One region of the Lysinibacillus sp. G1-3 genome, then DNA from elsewhere that is predicted to be linked to it. Evidence: riboswitches for the same ligand, from Rfam matches in the RefSeq annotation. Region 1 holds a riboswitch; each other region holds the start of a gene.
What was found. A riboswitch is a leader RNA that binds a small molecule or an ion and turns the genes downstream of it on or off. The one in region 1 is predicted to bind S-adenosylmethionine.
Positions count from the first base shown of each region.

Region 2: another riboswitch for S-adenosylmethionine. It lies ahead of ACVYAD_RS09905 (cyclase family protein); the one in region 1 lies ahead of ACVYAD_RS24110 (bifunctional homocysteine S-methyltransferase/methylenetetrahydrofolate reductase).
Region 3: another riboswitch for S-adenosylmethionine. It lies ahead of metA (homoserine O-acetyltransferase MetA); the one in region 1 lies ahead of ACVYAD_RS24110 (bifunctional homocysteine S-methyltransferase/methylenetetrahydrofolate reductase).
Region 4: another riboswitch for S-adenosylmethionine. It lies ahead of ACVYAD_RS20550 (O-acetylhomoserine aminocarboxypropyltransferase/cysteine synthase family protein); the one in region 1 lies ahead of ACVYAD_RS24110 (bifunctional homocysteine S-methyltransferase/methylenetetrahydrofolate reductase).

Region 1 is NZ_JBWHYQ010000032.1:30,525-34,766, reverse strand. It holds gene ACVYAD_RS24120 (protoglobin domain-containing protein) at 1-520, shown strand, start outside; gene ACVYAD_RS24115 (protoporphyrinogen oxidase) at 801-2,189, shown strand; SAM riboswitch class I at 2,315-2,414, shown strand; gene ACVYAD_RS24110 (bifunctional homocysteine S-methyltransferase/methylenetetrahydrofolate reductase) at 2,511-4,242, shown strand, end outside.
Region 2 is NZ_JBWHYQ010000008.1:86,726-90,967, forward strand. It holds gene ACVYAD_RS09900 (Cof-type HAD-IIB family hydrolase) at 381-1,154, shown strand; gene ACVYAD_RS09905 (cyclase family protein) at 1,278-2,015, opposite strand; SAM riboswitch class I at 2,114-2,218, opposite strand; gene ACVYAD_RS09910 (YuzC family spore coat inner layer protein) at 2,369-2,776, opposite strand; gene ACVYAD_RS09915 (SMI1/KNR4 family protein) at 2,932-3,483, shown strand; gene ACVYAD_RS09920 (MFS transporter) at 3,546-4,242, opposite strand, start outside.
Region 3 is NZ_JBWHYQ010000002.1:287,992-292,233, forward strand. It holds gene ACVYAD_RS03335 (GerAB/ArcD/ProY family transporter) at 1-1,068, shown strand, start outside; gene metA (homoserine O-acetyltransferase MetA) at 1,199-2,134, opposite strand; SAM riboswitch class I at 2,288-2,398, opposite strand; gene ACVYAD_RS03345 (nucleotide excision repair endonuclease) at 2,593-2,964, shown strand; gene ACVYAD_RS03350 (TrmB family transcriptional regulator) at 3,044-3,826, opposite strand; gene ACVYAD_RS03355 (TSUP family transporter) at 3,952-4,242, shown strand, end outside.
Region 4 is NZ_JBWHYQ010000021.1:91,898-96,139, forward strand. It holds gene ACVYAD_RS20545 (hypothetical protein) at 1-305, opposite strand, end outside; gene ACVYAD_RS20550 (O-acetylhomoserine aminocarboxypropyltransferase/cysteine synthase family protein) at 629-1,930, opposite strand; SAM riboswitch class I at 2,048-2,161, opposite strand; gene ACVYAD_RS20555 (glycerol-3-phosphate acyltransferase) at 2,458-3,090, shown strand; gene ACVYAD_RS20560 (DASS family sodium-coupled anion symporter) at 3,272-4,242, shown strand, end outside.

The DNA of each region.
Region 1 (4,242 bases):
GAGTAATATTATTAATTCGCTTGATGGTATAGCGGAAAATATTACACAGTTGGCAGATATGTCAAGGGAAATGGAATCGATTATGAATGTTGTGACAAATATTGCTAATCAAACGAACTTGTTAGCTTTAAATGCGGCAATAGAAGCGGCTCGCGCTGGAGAAGCGGGTAAAGGCTTTAGTGTTGTTGCAGATGAAGTGAGAAAACTATCGATTCAAACAAAGGAATCTGTCACATCGGTTGCGACTTTATTACATAAAACGAATGAGCGGACTGATAAACTTGTTCACTCGCTTAGTAATATTCAAGAAGAGGTAACTTCTGGTGAGGAAAACATGGTTCAAACGGAAGGCCAATTTACTAATATATTGGACGCTATGACCGAAGCCAAAGAACAAAATGGACAGATGGAAAAAGAAGTACAAGCAATAGTAGAAGTACTAAGTCAATTAGGTATTGCTTTTAATGAAGTGAAAAATTCCGCTGAAGAACTAGCTAGCTTTGCACAAAATTTAAATTAATGAAGTGAAAAGCAAGAGACAAAGAAAAATAAAGATGCTTTACACTGTAGTGTATAATAACACTATATCAACTGTTAATATATACGATCCGCTAGGTAGATAAAAATACCGGTGAAAATATGCTGTTAAATTCAATATATACTAATTGAACATAGAAAAGAATGGAGCTATCCTATGCGCTGGATAGCTCCATTTTTGCTAAATTTGTAAAGGGTTTAACGTAATTTTCGATAAAAAAAGTTTATACTGAAATAAAGAACTAAAAATAGGGGCGGTTAATATGAAAACAGTAGTTGTATTAGGTGGCGGAATTACGGGTTTGTGTACGATGCATTATTTACAACGTCAAGTTCAGGAGAAAAACTTAAATGTAAAGCTTGTACTCGTTGAAAAAAATACATACCTTGGTGGTAAGCTTCACTCTGCATATGAACAAGGCTTTATCATGGAAACAGGAGCAGATTCTATAGTAGCGCGTCATAAAGGTGTTATGGAGTTAGTAGAAGAACTTAATTTTGAACAAAATCTTGTGTATAACGAAACGGGTGTTTCGTATATTTTCACAAATAATGAGCTACATGCTATCCCAGCAGATTCAACGTTTGGTATTCCTATGAGCTTACAATCTCTAGAGGAAAGCACGCTTGTATCAGAGAAAGGTAAAAAAGAAGCATTAAAGGATTTAACCATGCCAAATGAAGAGTTTACAAAGGAAAGTTCGATTGGGGAATTTTTAACGTACTATTTAGGTGAGGAGCTTGTTCAAAACCAAATAGCGCCCGTACTTGCAGGTGTATACTCGGGAGATTTAAATCAACTTTCAATTGCTTCCACTTTACCGTATTTAATCGATTACAAAAACGATTACGGTAGTATTATTAAAGGCTTTGATGCAAACAGGGAACAATTTTTGAAAGCCGCCAATAAAAAATTTATTTCATTTAAAAATGGTTTATCGTCATTAATTGATCGACTTGAAGAAACATTAACGGATGTAGAAATTATAAAAGGGATTGCCACTATAAGTGTTAAAAAGCAGGAGAATCAGTACTCCGTTACATTAGCAAACGGTAAAATAATTGAAGCAAATCATGTTGTCATGGCACTGCCAAATGAAGCGGTACAAAGCTTATTGCAGGATGAATCTTTGAACGGCTATTTTGAACAATTCAATACTGCATCCGCCATTACGATTTACTTAGGGTTTGATGTACCAGATAATAGATTACCCGCGGATGGAACAGGCTATATTGTGTCACATAATTCGGATGTTATTTGTAATGCAGCAACGTGGACAAGTCGCAAGTGGAAACACACGTCAGCAGAAGGAAAATTACTTGTACGACTTTTTTATAAGAGCATTAACCCTGAGTATGAGAGATTGCGTTTGATGTCAGATGAAGAGTTAGCAGCGGTTGCTCTAGAGGATGTAAGAAAAAGCTTGGGGATTGAGGAAACTCCAACAATTGTGGACGTGACAAAATGGATCGACCAAATGCCAAAGTATGATTTGGCACATCGTGAAGCGTTGCAAGGTCTCGTACAAGAGCTTGAGAAAAACTATCCGAATTTATCAATAGCGGGTTGCTCTTATTTCGGAGTGGGCATAGGTGCGTGTATTCAAAATGGTAAAAAAATTGGTGAGGAGCTTGCTGAAAAACTATCGTAATTGTTTGATTTAAATCAAAATATGGTATTTTTCGTGAGATTTTACCTCTGTTCTGTGAAATAGTCTTGACTCAATCGTTCGTAAACGATATGATTCTTTTAATTATTTAAAAAATTCATACAACATTCTTATCAAGAGAAGCTGAGGGACTGGCCCTATGAAGCTTCAGCAACCAACTTATTGTCAGGTGCTAAATCCAGAGGACCGTAGTGTCGAAGATGAGAAGGAAAAACAATGACGAAACGTTAAAGCCTTCTTTTTATGTAAAAGAAGGCTTTTTGCATTTTAATTTTTATAAATAAAGGAAGAGAGGCTAGTTTTATGGGATTGCTTGAAAGGTTAAAAACGCATGTTCTTACAGCAGATGGTGCAATTGGTACAGTTTTATATGGCTATGGCTTGGAGTATTGCCACGAGGAAATGAATATACAAAGACCTGAATTAATTGAAAAGATTCATAGAGAGTATATAGCGGCAGGTGCCGATATTATTCAAACGAACACTTACGGAGCTAATGCCATAAAATTAGCCCGCTATGGATTAGAATCTCGTGTGCAGCAGTTTAATGAAGCTGCTATAACGATTGCAAAACGAGCAGCGGCAGATGGTGGACAATTTGTCTTAGGTACTATTGGGGGAATCCGTGGTATTCGAAAAAGCGACGCAACGTTAGAGGGAATTTTAGCAACAATTGATGAGCAGGCAACCGTTTTACTTGCAGGAAATCCAGATGGCCTTTTACTTGAGACATATTATGATTTTGAAGAGTTAACAGCGACTTTAGCAATGCTACGAGCTAAAACGAAATTACCGATTATTGCTCAAGTTTCTATGCACGAACCAGGAATTTTACAAAATGGAATGAGCTTAAATAACGCTTTACATGAACTTGAAGCGCTAGGTGCTGATCTCGTAGGTGTTAACTGTCGCTTAGGTCCTCACCATACAATACAAGCATTTGAAGGTGTGGAGCTTCCTAAGAAAGCATTTATGTCAGCGTATCCGAATGCTTCTCTTCTTGATGTAGAGGATGGCCGTGTCGTTTATGAGTCGGAGGCAGATTATTTTGGTCGAGCAGCTGTAGAGCTTCGTGATCAGGGGGTACGTTTAATTGGTGGTTGCTGTGGTACGACACCAAAGCATATTGCTGCAGCGAAAAAGTACTTAGAGGAGTTATCTCCAGTCGAAGAAAAGTATGCAAAGCCAGAAAAAGTAGAGATTGTCCGTGAGGCTGAGCCAGCAAATTACGAACCATTACATGTAAAAGTAAAACGAGAACGCTCAGTTATAGTGGAATTAGATACACCAAGACATTTAGAAATTGAAGGCTTTATTGCGGGAGCAAGAAAAATATATGAGGCGGGCGCAGATGTAGTCATGATGGCAGATAATTCACTTGCTTCTCCAAGGATTAGTAATGTCGCAATGGGTGCCTTACTGAAAGAAACACACGGGGTACGACCGTTAACTCATATAACATGCCGAGATCGTAATTTAATTGGACTTCAATCACATTTAATGGGATTAAATGCACTAGGTATTCACGATATTTTAGCAGTGACTGGAGATCCGACGAAGGTGGGCGATTTCCCAGGGGCCACAAGCGTTTATGACGTATCTTCAATGGAGCTAATCCAATTAATAAAACAGTTAAATGAAGGTGTATCGTTCTCGGGGAAACCACTTCGTAAAAAGGCGAATTTCTCTGTAGCGGCTGCCTTTAATCCTAATGTACGTGTACTAGATCGCGCGGTATCTCGATTAGAGAAGAAAATTGAATATGGGGCAGATTATTTTATTTCGCAGCCTGTTTATACAAAGGAAAAAATCGTGGAAATATACGAGGCGACAAAGCATTTAGAAACACCAATTTATATAGGTATTATGCCAGTAACGAGCTATAAAAGTGCGGAGTTTTTACATCATGAAGTGCCAGGCATCAAACTATCCGATGATGTGTTAGCCCGTATGAAGGCATGTGGCGATGATAAAGAACGCGCAACACTAGAAGGGATTGCAATTGCCAAGGAATTAGTAGAAGTAGCAGCGGAAT
Region 2 (4,242 bases), on a different contig from region 1:
TTCTTTGGTATACTCCTTTAGAATTATTAAAATAAAAATGTTCATTACTTTCTTAGTTTTTTGAAATTTAGGTATGTACCCGTAATAGTGTTTATCGGTGTAGTTAAAGCAAGTTATACATTCTTTTAAGTTTGTCAAAATACGTACATATATTTAATTAAAAAAGTTATTGCATATGTAATATTACCTATAACTAATTTCGGTATAAAGATGTTTCTTAATGTAAAATGAAAATTGTAATAGTTGGAAAAATGTAGAATTGGATGTTGACCAATAAGAGGAGTCATACAACGCTTGCCTGTAGTGAAAATTAGCCTTTTAATTATAGATTTATCACCAATGCACTTGGTGAAAATATACAAAATGAAAAGGAGAGAACAATGGATTATAAAATTGTATTTTTTGACGTAGATGGAACGCTTGTTAATTATGAAGATGGTCGTATGCAAGAAAGTACAAGGAATGCTATTCAACAATTAAAGGATAAAGGAATTCATATTGTAGCTGCTACAGGAAGACCTTTATCAATGTGCCAGGATTTAAGAAATGTAGGAATAGAGACGTTTATTACAGCTAATGGTGCATATGTTAAGCACCAAGATCAAGTCATACATAAAATACCGGTCGCCAAAGAAGTGGTCCAAGTAGTGAAGGCTTTTGCTGATGAAAATAAACAAAGTCTATCGTTTTTCACAGAAACATTATCAATGAATAACGTCCAAGAAGAAGAAACATTAAAAGCTATGAAAGAAACATTATCTTTGCGGGAGTTTCCCGTTATCAATGAAGATATTGTAACGCAAGAGGTGTATTTAATGTGTTTATATGTTGATGAGGATATTGAGAAAAAGTATACCTCTACATTTCCTCATTTATTATTTAAAAGGTGGCATCCTTACATTACAAATATTTTGCAACATGATATTTCTAAGTCTATTGCTGTTCAAGCTGTACTAGAATATTTCGACTTGAGTACAGAAGAAGCACTTGCTTTTGGGGATGGAGATAATGATATCGACATGCTAGAGCAGGTCGGCTTTGGTATTGCAATGGGTAATGGTAGTGAAGCTTTAAAAAATGTCGCTAATTTTGTAACAAAGAAATCAACAGAAGATGGTATTGATTATGCTCTTCGTGAGCTAAAAATCATTTAATGGAAAAAATCGTATTAAGTTCATAGCTCTTATGTTGATCGTGTTTCTAAAAAGGAAAAAAATCTAAATAAATGATTAAGAAAGGTCTGGTGCAATATGTATTGAATCAGACCTGTTGCTATATTAAGGCAATATAGCAAATGAGCGGACAGGGAATCCAGATGCTTTTTCAGGCTTTGCCACAATATTGAATATAACGGCGCCTTTTGGAGGTAGCTTATCCAAATTTGTCATAAGCTCAATTTGATAAGTATCTTGCTCAAGCACAAAATATTCGCCATCTAACTTACCGTTTTTACGAAAATCTGTTGCTGAATCCGTATCAAAAGTTTCGTGGCCGATCGCACTTACTTTTCGTTCGTTGAATAAAAATTGCAACGCTTCTAATCCCCAGCCAGGAATATGATTATTGCCATCAGCATCTTTGTTGCTGAAAGCCTCTTTATCTGGCCAACGTTTACTCCAATCGGTACGTAGCGCAACGAAGGTACCTTCTTCAATTTCTCCATATTCAGCTTCAAAGTTAAGAATATCTTGAATGCTTAACGTGTAATCGTTGTTAATTTCAGCTTCCTTCGATTTATCAATAACGATTAGTGGTAGTACTAGTTCTTTTAGCTCCAATTCCTCTAAATAACGTGCATCTCGCACGAAATGGATAGGTGGGTCGATATGTGTTCCGTATTGCCCAGGGAAAGTGAATTGTTGTGCAAAGAAGCCATCATCATGGGAAAATAATGTTTCAAATTTTGCATCATCAAACATAAAGAAATGAGGAGAGTCTGGACCGAATATATGTGTTAAATCAACCCATTCTTTTGATTTCAATAATTTTATTGCTTGTAAAAGGTCGTTTGCCATAATATTTCCCTGCTTTCTGTTAATTATTTTGAATGCAACAATAAAAAAGAGCCCTCCTTGTAGAAGAGGACTCTTGTGCAAAGCAAATGCAGTAAGTCTTCTCATCTTCAAGGCTAAATTTTGCCATTTGGAATTAGCACCATACCTATAGGCTGGTTGCTGAGACTTCATAGGGCCAATCCCTCCGTCTCTCTTGATAAGAAAATAAAATATAAGAATTTTCAGAAATGAAATTTATGAATACTTTAGCATATTTATATATAGTTTACAAGTTCAGTAGGGATACGTGGTTATAATTCATAAAGAAGATGCTAAAGGCAAAAAAAAGAGGCCCTCTTCAAAGGACCAACTTTTCACCAACCCAAAATTAGTGTTAGCTTACAACAGCCGCTATCAGTAAATAGTATACGAAATCCATCTGGTGTATAGGTAGTATCGAATTTTACCGTAATGCCTGTTGACGCAATTAACTTTTCAACTTCTGTTTTATTTGATTGTTGTGCTGCGTTCATAAGATCATGTGCAAATTGCTCTGATTCATCAATTTTATCCGTAAGTAATTGTGCTTGCTGCATAATAACTTTGATTCGTTTCGCAGAAGTCTTTAATTTTACTGTATTGATGGATGGAAATGGACCTCTATTCGTTGGGTCAGGCATTGCTAGATGTCTAGAAGGTAGTTGAGTAGTTGGTTGATTTGCCATTACCCATGCCAGATAATAATTAGGATAGACAAAATACGGATAAGGATTGTAATACACTAAATTCCTCCTATCCTATAGTTGATACATTATCTTATGTACAACAGAGACTTTAGGTGTTAATGGCCGTGCTTTGAAAAGCTTGAGCGAAAAGGACCTCAGTTCAACGGCTTAAATCCCGATCAATTTATTCTTCTTCAAAAGGAGTTATTAAAATGGATATTCGTGCATACATAAAAAATGGTTTTGAAGTTTACTATGAACGTTATAATCAGGTGTCTGAAGATGGATTTTGTAGGTGGATGTGCCCGGATGTACCTGAAGAAATGAAGGTAGTTGATATCGATGCAGAGTGGTCTGTGTGGAGAATGATTCCTTCCACCGTAACGGAGGGAGATATTCAAACGTTAGAAAAAGAGTTCGGACTTAATTTTCCCGAATGGTATAAAGCTTTTATTTCAACGTATCATCATTATTTTGGTGTAATACCTGACCAAAGTATTGAGGATCCTTTAAATAATGTAAGAGATATGTTTAATCCATCATTATGCAGTTTAGGATATCTTCCATTTTCGTGGGATACAGAGTATGGAAAAATAATTTGTATTGATTTAAATAATAATGCTGATGAAGAAAGTTGTGCCATATATGAAATTGAACATGAAATTTTATTTGATGATGATGCCGATATTCTATCGTCATTAGACTATCTGTATCCAAATTTTAAAGCATATTTTGATGATACTTTCCTTGAATCTAATAAATAGCAATAAGGAAGGGGCATTTTAGAAAGCACCTTCCTCACATTTTTTATTTATAAGAAACGTACCTATTGTTTGTTTCTATCGAAGATTAACCATAGGAACGTAGTAGCTGCAGCAATCATCACCATGCCGAATCCGTATATAGGAGTATGCGCTAATGATTGTTGGCGAACGATAATTCCTCCAATGTATGATCCTAGGAAAATACCAATGTTAAAGGCCGAAATATTTAATGCTGAAGCCATTGAGATAGCTGATGGTATATATTTTTCTGAAATCTGAACGGCATAAAGCTGTAATCCCGGTACATTCATAAACATAAATAGTCCCATAATTAAGACCATTATTAATCCACCGATTGATGATTCTAAAAAGAAGTTGATGCCGAGTAGAGATAATGCTAAGCCGATAAGGATAATAAAGATAGAACGTAAAGGGTTATTATTCGCAAAATGACCACCTAATGTATTACCGATGGCAACGCAAATACCGTATACAACTAAAATCACGACTATTGCTTTAGGTGAGTAGCCCATATACTGCTCTAAAATTGGTGAAATATACGTATATACTACGAATGCGCCACCATATCCGATGGCAGTAATAAAGAGAATTAATAACATTCGTATATTCCCTAATACTTTTCCGATATCGCGAATTGATATTGGATTGCTTTTCGATAACTGACTAGGAACAAGTATGGCATTACTAATTAATCCAATAATACCTATGATCACAATGAAAATGAACGACATTCGCCAA
Region 3 (4,242 bases), on a different contig from region 1:
ACAGAAATAATGCCAGAAACACCCACGATGGCGTTTGCATTTATGTTCAGTATTATCATTATTTATGCTACATTTTTAGGAATTGAAGTTTTTGCCCGTTCTGCAGAAATACTATTTGCAATATTTATATTAATTTTTATTTTCTTTGTCCTTTTTATTGCACCATCTATCCAGATTGAAAATATTCAGCCAATAATGGAAACACCAAAAAAATCATTATTCTTTAGTATAATTCGATTTATAAGTCTTTTTTCATTCCCCCTTGCCGTATTATTAACGATTTTCCCTTCCGCAGTTAACGTCCAAAAATCTGCGCAAAAAGGTTTTTACATTGGTGCAATTTTGGGAGGAATTGTCTTAATCACGATCATCACACTATCAATCCTTGTCCTTGGCCCAGCAAATACTGCTTCACGAACATTCCCAAGCTATGCATTAGCCCAAAGAATTTCAATTGGGGACTTTTTACAACGTATTGAAGTGATTATGGCAGCCATGTGGATTATCACTATTTATATTAGAACTTATATGTATTTTTATGCTGCGGTTATCGGTATCGCACAAATATGTAAAATTAAAAATCATCGACCGCTCATTTTACCACTCGGCATGATTATCCTTGGACTTTCACAAATTCTTCATCCGAATATTATTCATTCAGATATTTACAATAGAGATATATGGCCAATATTATCCTTCATTATAATGATTTTATTACCCTCCCTATTATTAATCGTCGCGAAGATTCGTAAAATCGATGGTCATCAAGGAAATGTGATGCATTGTGATAGTAGTACGCAAAATCAAAATGGAAATTCTACACAGAGTGATAGTAGTAGCAATGGCGGTAACGCTTCTCAAAGTGCAAATAGTAGCAATATCGATAATTCTACTCAAAGTGATAGTAACAGCAATGGCGGGAATGCTGCTCAAAGTGCAAGTAATAATAATGCCGAAAATACTACACAAAGTAAAAGTGAAAACGATACCGGAAATTCTACACAGAATGATAGCGATACCGGAAATACGCCAAACAGTGAAAAGAATAAAAAATCGCCAGACAATTAACAGCAGTGTTGTTCATCACCAAAAGCGAAGCGGCTCATCGGACGCCCCAGGAAGGTGCCCTACCGGAACGGAAATGAGAAAAGAAAAAATGATGACCCTATAATATCAAGGTCATCATTTTTCTATAGCACTAAATATGATATTCAATTTGATCAACAAAATCCCATTCGTATGGTGTTTCTTGATAAACATAGTAGTTCAACCAGTTCGAGAATAACAAATGTGTATGGGCACGCCATGTATTAATCGGTTCATTCCCTGGATCATCATTTGGGAAGTAATTCACTGGTACCTCAATATCTAATCCTTTCGCAACATCACGACTATATTCATCCGCTAAAGTTGTTGCATCATATTCAAGGTGACCAGTAATCATAATATTTTTATTGTCTTTAGATTGCACAATGAAAACACCAGCATCTTCTGAATAAGAGAGCAATCGTAAATCAGGATGGTTGCGTACTTCATCAATCGATACAGACGTATAACGCGAATGTGGTGCCGTAAACAAATCACTAAAGCCGCGTACTAAATCCACTGTTAAATCCGTAATAACATGAGAATATACACCTGAGCATTTAGCAGAAAGCCCAATTTTGCCAATATCGTAATGATGGTATAACGCTGCCTGAGCACCCCAACATATATGTAGGACCGATGTTACGTTTGTTTTGGACCAGTCCATAATTTCTGAAATTTCCTGCCAGTAGTTCACTTCTTCAAATGGCATTTTTTCTACTGGTGCCCCCGTAATAATCATGCCATCATAGCGACGATGACGAATTTGATCGAACGTCGTATAAAATAATTGTAAATGTGATTTACTAACATTTTTCGATTCATGAGTAGCAGTATTCAAAAATGTAATATTCACTTGTAATGGGGTATTCCCTAATAAACGTAGTAATTGCAGCTCTGTTTTTTCTTTTTCTGGCATTAAATTAAAGATTAAGATATTTAACGGACGAATTTGTTGAGTTTTCGCTCTATCCTCTTCCATTACGAAGATTTTTTCCTCACGTAAATGTTCTCCAGCTGGTAAGTTTTTTGGAATATTAATTGGCATCTTGCATTCCCCTCTCTTATATTTCTCTCTGTTAACCCATTATTGGCCTTAGTCTCCATACACAGGCCTTGCGTAAAGTCTTTTTTTCGATGAAATTAAAAAATCCCCCTCATTCCATTTGAGATAGAATGAGAAGGATGTTTACCACGTTCACTCTTATCTCTCAAAGGACAAATCCTTTGCTGGAATTAGCACCTTTCTAACTTTTGTTAGAGGTTGCTGAAGCGTCATCGGGCCAAATCCCTCAACTTCTCTTGATAAGATTATTTAATTAAAAAGAATTGTACCATGAACAATTAAGAATATCAACAATACATAGAATATTTTGTTATTAACCATGCATGTCATTATGTAATTTGTTTAAAACTAATATTGAAGCTAAGTCCATATATTTTATGGTAAACAAGCTGTAATTATGTTAACATATACCTTTAGTAACAGAGAGGAACGTGAATAGTTTGATTAAAATTGAATTTCCAAAACCAGATTTAGTAATTCGCCAACGCGAACAAGATGTAAAGCCAGGTGATGTACCAATCACACCGTATTTCGGTTTTATTGATTTCCATAAAATCACACGTGAAAATGGCGGCATTTTCTTATTCTACAATGAACAGAATGAACTATTATTTGTCGGTAAAGCACGTAAGATTCGTCAACGTATTAAAAAGCATTTCGAAGACAATGTGTCACCGATGAAAAATCACCGTGATGAAGTTTTCAAAATTGAAGTGTACGAAGTAGATGATCCAATGGAACGTGAAATTTACGAAACATACGCGGTTAATACATTCCGCGCTAAATACAATGTTGATAAAGTTTTTTATTAAGATAAAAGATCTTATATAACATAAAATAAGAATCTACAAGCCATCTGTACATGATGGCTTGTAGATTCTTTTATTATTTTCACTCTACGAAAAAGGCTTTACGTTCTTTTGTAATCCATTCCCCAAGCTCCGTATCATCGCGCTTTAACAGTCGATTGACAAGCACGTCATGCCATATATAATCCTCTAATAAATAAATATGCACTGTGTCATTTGTTATAAAAGCCGTTTCTTGATTGGACGGTGAGTGACCATAAATCATCTCTTGACCATCTATAGACAGTATAAACCAATGGGGCGTAGTAGCATTCCTCGTATATTGAGTAATGCGATGCTGGTCAATCGATGCAACATTTTCATCCACATACAATGTAATGCCATGAACCGGAATACGCTGAGAGACCTCATGTATATCTTCTCGCAATTTTTCATACATATCTTCCCACATTGATAATAATACTTTTTTCTCCGCTTTTTGTAATAACGACTGACAATAATTGACGATTGCCCCTTTTCCTTTTAGCGTAACGACCTTATGCTCCGCTTCCTGCTCTTTTACCTCTAATTTTTCTAATTGATCACTAATCGACGTGAAATTCGATTGCCAGCGTTGCTCAATTTGTTGTAAAAACACAGCAACTGGAATGGAAGAGTATGTCGTTTGATCTGCCGTTTCTTCTTTCAGTACTAACCCTTTTTCAACAAGTCCATTAAGTATGTCATATATTCTTGCACGTGGGATACCGGAGTTTTTACTTACTTGATAGGCACTAACATGACTATTTTGTACGAGTGCCGTATAGGCCTTAGCTTCATATTCTGTGAATCCCAGTTCTTTTAATTGGGCGATTAATAATTCCATCGAATCCCTCCATTTCCTCTATTATAATTGAAGGGTATGAAGGTACGCCAACGAAAAAATTAGTCTTTACAGCTCCGCGAATTTTAGTTACTATTTCAGTAGTAACTATCTAAAGAGGTGTAAACATGCTATTTGAAGTAGATTTAAATGTAGTCATATTATTAATATCTTTTGGATTTTTAGCCGCCTTTGTAGATGCGGTCGTTGGTGGAGGTGGCTTAATTGCCTTACCCGCCCTAATGTTTGCCGGTTTAAATCCAGCAGCAGCCGTAGCAACTAATAAGCTAGCTGGTACAATGGGATCTTTAACATCAACCATTTCCTTTTATCGTTCCGGTCAGCTAGAAATACGTTCGGTTATCAAATACTTTCCTTTAGCTTTTATAGGATCCCTTTTTGGTGCATGGACAGTACAT
Region 4 (4,242 bases), on a different contig from region 1:
GGTATTGCATACGTACGTTCAACTAATTGGAACGTGCCGTATTTTAAGTAATACTCTGTTGCTGGTAGAGAGATATGACTTGCTCCATAGCCTTCATAAGCTTCAAAAACTTCTTTTACTGTATAGCCTTCTTCTTTGACATAAACAATTTCCTTAAAAGCTGAATGTCCGAAGTTCTCTTGCCATTTACTCTCAACTGATGCAAGTATGTTTTGAATGGACATGTTGTTCACAAAAACATGACCTTCATTTAACTCATAAATAAGATAAGATGCAATGTTTTGCGCACTATACACATTTCCCATTTAAAACACTCCTTTATCATCAGTATTGGTAGATAAGAGTAGTTACTGACTTAGCAACTACTCCGCTTCATATATTTCAAAAGTGGGGGAGCACTTATGAAAACTAAATGTCGAACGCTTTTCTTATTTCCTAGTATAAAACAAGGAATTAAACAAGTCAACAATACTTATCAAATTACTAGGTATTATTTTTAAAGATTTTCAGTTACCTTTACCGAATGAGGCAAGCGGATGATGTAGCAACGTTTTACGCATTACCAAATGAGGCCTATCGAATGGGAAAATACGTAAACGCTACAACATTAGTCAATGTCTTTTAGTATTTAGGCTTCTACTTGTTGCTGGATAGCTGTTACTTGTTCAATAGCTTGTTCTAAATCTGCAATAATGTCCTCTACTGCCTCTAAACCGATGGATAAGCGAATGAGCGACTCGGTTACGCCAGTTTGGATTAGCTCCTCAGCTGATAGTTGCTGATGTGTAGTAGATGCTGGATGGATAATTAATGATTTCGCATCCCCTACATTTGCTACGTGCGAGAATAATTTCACACTATCGATTAATTTACGCCCTGCTTCACGCCCACCTTTAATACCAAATGTAAGCACGGATCCGAAGCCATTTCTCAAATACTTTTTAGCTAACTCATGAGTAGGGAAATCTTCTAAGCCATTGTAATTTACATATTCCACAGATGGGTGGTTTCGTAAATATTCAGCTACCGCTAATGCATTTTCATTGTGTTTAGGAATACGCAAATGAAGCGTTTCTAAACCTTGTAATAAATTAAATGCTGCATCTGCACTTAATGTTGGTCCAAAGTCGCGTAGTAATTGCACTCGCAGTTTTGTGGCAAATGCAGCCGCTGCTGTGTCAATACCATAACGCAAACCGTGATAAGAAGCATCTGGCTCTGTAAAGCCTGGGAAGCGTCCACGAGTCCAATCAAACTTCCCTGCATCTACAACAACGCCACCTAAAGTTGTACCATGGCCGCCAATCCATTTTGTTGCGGAATGAACAACGATATCTGCACCGAAATCAATTGGTGTAGAGCCATATGGTGAAGCAAATGTGCTATCAATAATTAATGGTAAGCCGTTTTCATGTGCTACATTCGCTACTGCTTCGATGTCTAGCACTTTTAAACTTGGGTTACCGTAAATTTCAGCGAACACCGCTTTTGTTTTATCTGTAATAGCTGCTCGGAAATTTTCTGGATTTGTTTCGTCTACAAAAATTGTTTTAATACCGTAGTTTGGTAGTGTGTTGGCGAATAAATTATAAGTACCTCCGTACAAAGAGCTACCTGCAACAATTTCATCACCTGCCCCTGCTAGATTTAAAATTGAAAATGCAATAGCTGCTGCACCAGATGAAAGTGCTACCGCTGCTGTACCGCCTTCTAATAAAGCGACGCGTTTTTCAAAAACATCTACAGTTGGGTTTGTAATTCGTGTGTAAATATTGCCAGCTTCCTCTAAGGCAAAAAGACGTTGCGCATGAGCAGTGTCTTTAAAAACAAATGCCGTTGAGCGATATACGGGTACTGTACGAGATCCTGTTACCGGGTCTGGCTCTTGGCCACCGTGTAACAGCAATGTTTCTGGTTTAAAATTTGTCATTGTATACCTCCATATGGTTATTTTTTTACGATGGCACCGGAGATGAGGAGGATTTTTTAAGTAGAAAACAAAAACCCTCTTCAGCTAAGAAGAGGGTTGCGGTTGCAAGTTTTCCTCCCCTTATCTGCCAGATCCAAGTAAGAATCTGTAGGAATTAGCACCTTAGCAAGCTCGTCACTTACTGGTTGCCGGGCATCATAGGGCCTATCCCTCCGCCGCTCTTGATAAGAGTATGTGATTCAATTTCCATCGTTGTTACAAAGTATAAACATAGACATTTTCTCTGTCAACACTAAAATTTTATTTTTTCCGAAACTTCTGTCTGCTTTTTTACGTATTACGAACGCATACATTATTTTAATGATAAATGATTTATCATCAAAACTTGGGGTTGATTTCCGTTCCAACTGGGCGCTTTCCTGGGGGCGTCCAGTCGGAACGGAAATCAACTTATATACAATGGCACGTTTTAAAATGACATCCCTAGCTTTTATTGATGAGCTTATTATTTAGAAAGGAGGACTTTAATGTTAAAAGCCATTATCATTTTTCTTCTTGTTGGTTATTTGATTGGCTGCATTCATGGCTCTAAAGTTGCTCAGTTTTTATCTGGGGTAGATTTAAAAAAGACTGGTTTTGGTAATGCAGGTGCCTCTAATGCCACGCTTTCCCTTGGATGGAAATACGGCATATTAGTCGGACTTATCGATATCGGTAAAGGTGTTGCAGCTATAATCGGTGCACATGTCTATCTTGCTGATATAACACAATTAACTGAAGTACAAGTTTGGCTCTTTATCTATATCGTAGCAGCCGGTGTCATTCTAGGTCATAATTTCCCATTTTATATGGGCTTCAATGGCGGCAAAGGAACTGCTTCAATTATTGGGATATTACTCGCGATTGATTGGAAAGTTGGCTTATTTGCACTCATTTTATTTGTTATTTTTTCTTTCGTGACGAGCTTTTTAATTGTCGGTGTACTTGAATTTTATCTCGTTTTTTGTACAGCCACATATTTATGGATTCCTGGGGTCGGCCCAACGTTTATAGCCTTATTTCTTTTTAGTATAGCCATCATTTTGCATATCGAAAATATTAAACGATTGATGCTAGGAACTGAGCCTAAAGTTACCTCTGCATTCAAGAAGAAAAACTAATATCTTTTGGATATTTTTGTCTTTTCTATGACCGCGGATTTTCTCGTAACTGCCCATTATCGCTATAACTAGAGCGCATTTGAACACACTAGCTTTTTTTACAATAAATAGACAATTTACTTTCTTAATAAAGCATTTTACTAGTCGATGTTATAGAAAATGCTAGAAAGGATGAGAAAGTATGTCTACTTCTGAACAAGCAAAACCGAAACGTAATTTAAAGCCACTCTGGATTGCATTAGCCTTCGCATCCCTAATCATCATAACTTTTTTACCGAACAACGGCGATTTACCTGTAGCTGGACAACGGGCTTTGGCTATTTTAGCTTTCGCGGTCATCCTATGGGTTACAGAAGCAGTATCCTATCCCGTTAGCTCTGCCATGATTATTGCTCTAGTTACAGTTTTACTAGGATTAGCTCCGTCAATGGAAGATCCAACGAGAGAGCTAGGAACATCAGATGCATTAAAATTAGCATTAAGCGGATTTAGTAATTCAGCAGTTGCACTAGTAGCCGCAGCTCTTTTCTTAGCGGCAGCCATGCAAATTACCAATTTACATAAACGTCTTGCACTATGGATTCTTTCACTAGTAGGGACAAAAACGAAAGCCATTGTCTTCGGTGCTATTTTAGTATCTATTGCACTCGCATTCTTCGTCCCTTCTGCTACTGCACGTGCAGGCGCAGTTGTACCAATTCTACTCGGAATGGTAGCGGCATTTGGTTTACCACGCGATAGTCGACTTGCTGCTTTACTTGTCATTACCTCTGTGCAAGCTGTCTCCATTTGGAATATCGGTATTAAAACGGCAGCAGCTCAAAATATGGTCGCTTTAAATTTCATTAAAGAACAATTTGGTGTGGATATTTCATGGGGTGCTTGGTTGCTTTACGCGGCTCCCTTCTCCATCATCATGTCAGTAGCTCTATTTTTCATTATGATTACACTAATTAAGCCTGAAACAAGCAATATCGAAGGTGGCCGAGAAGTAATCAAAAAACAACTTGCGGAACTTGGCCCACTAAAAGCTCCCGAAATTCGATTAATCATAACATCTGTCGTTTTACTATTTTTCTGGGCTGCTGAGGGCAAACTCCACCCATTCGATACGACAACGGTCACAATCGTTGCAATTGCCATTTTATTAAT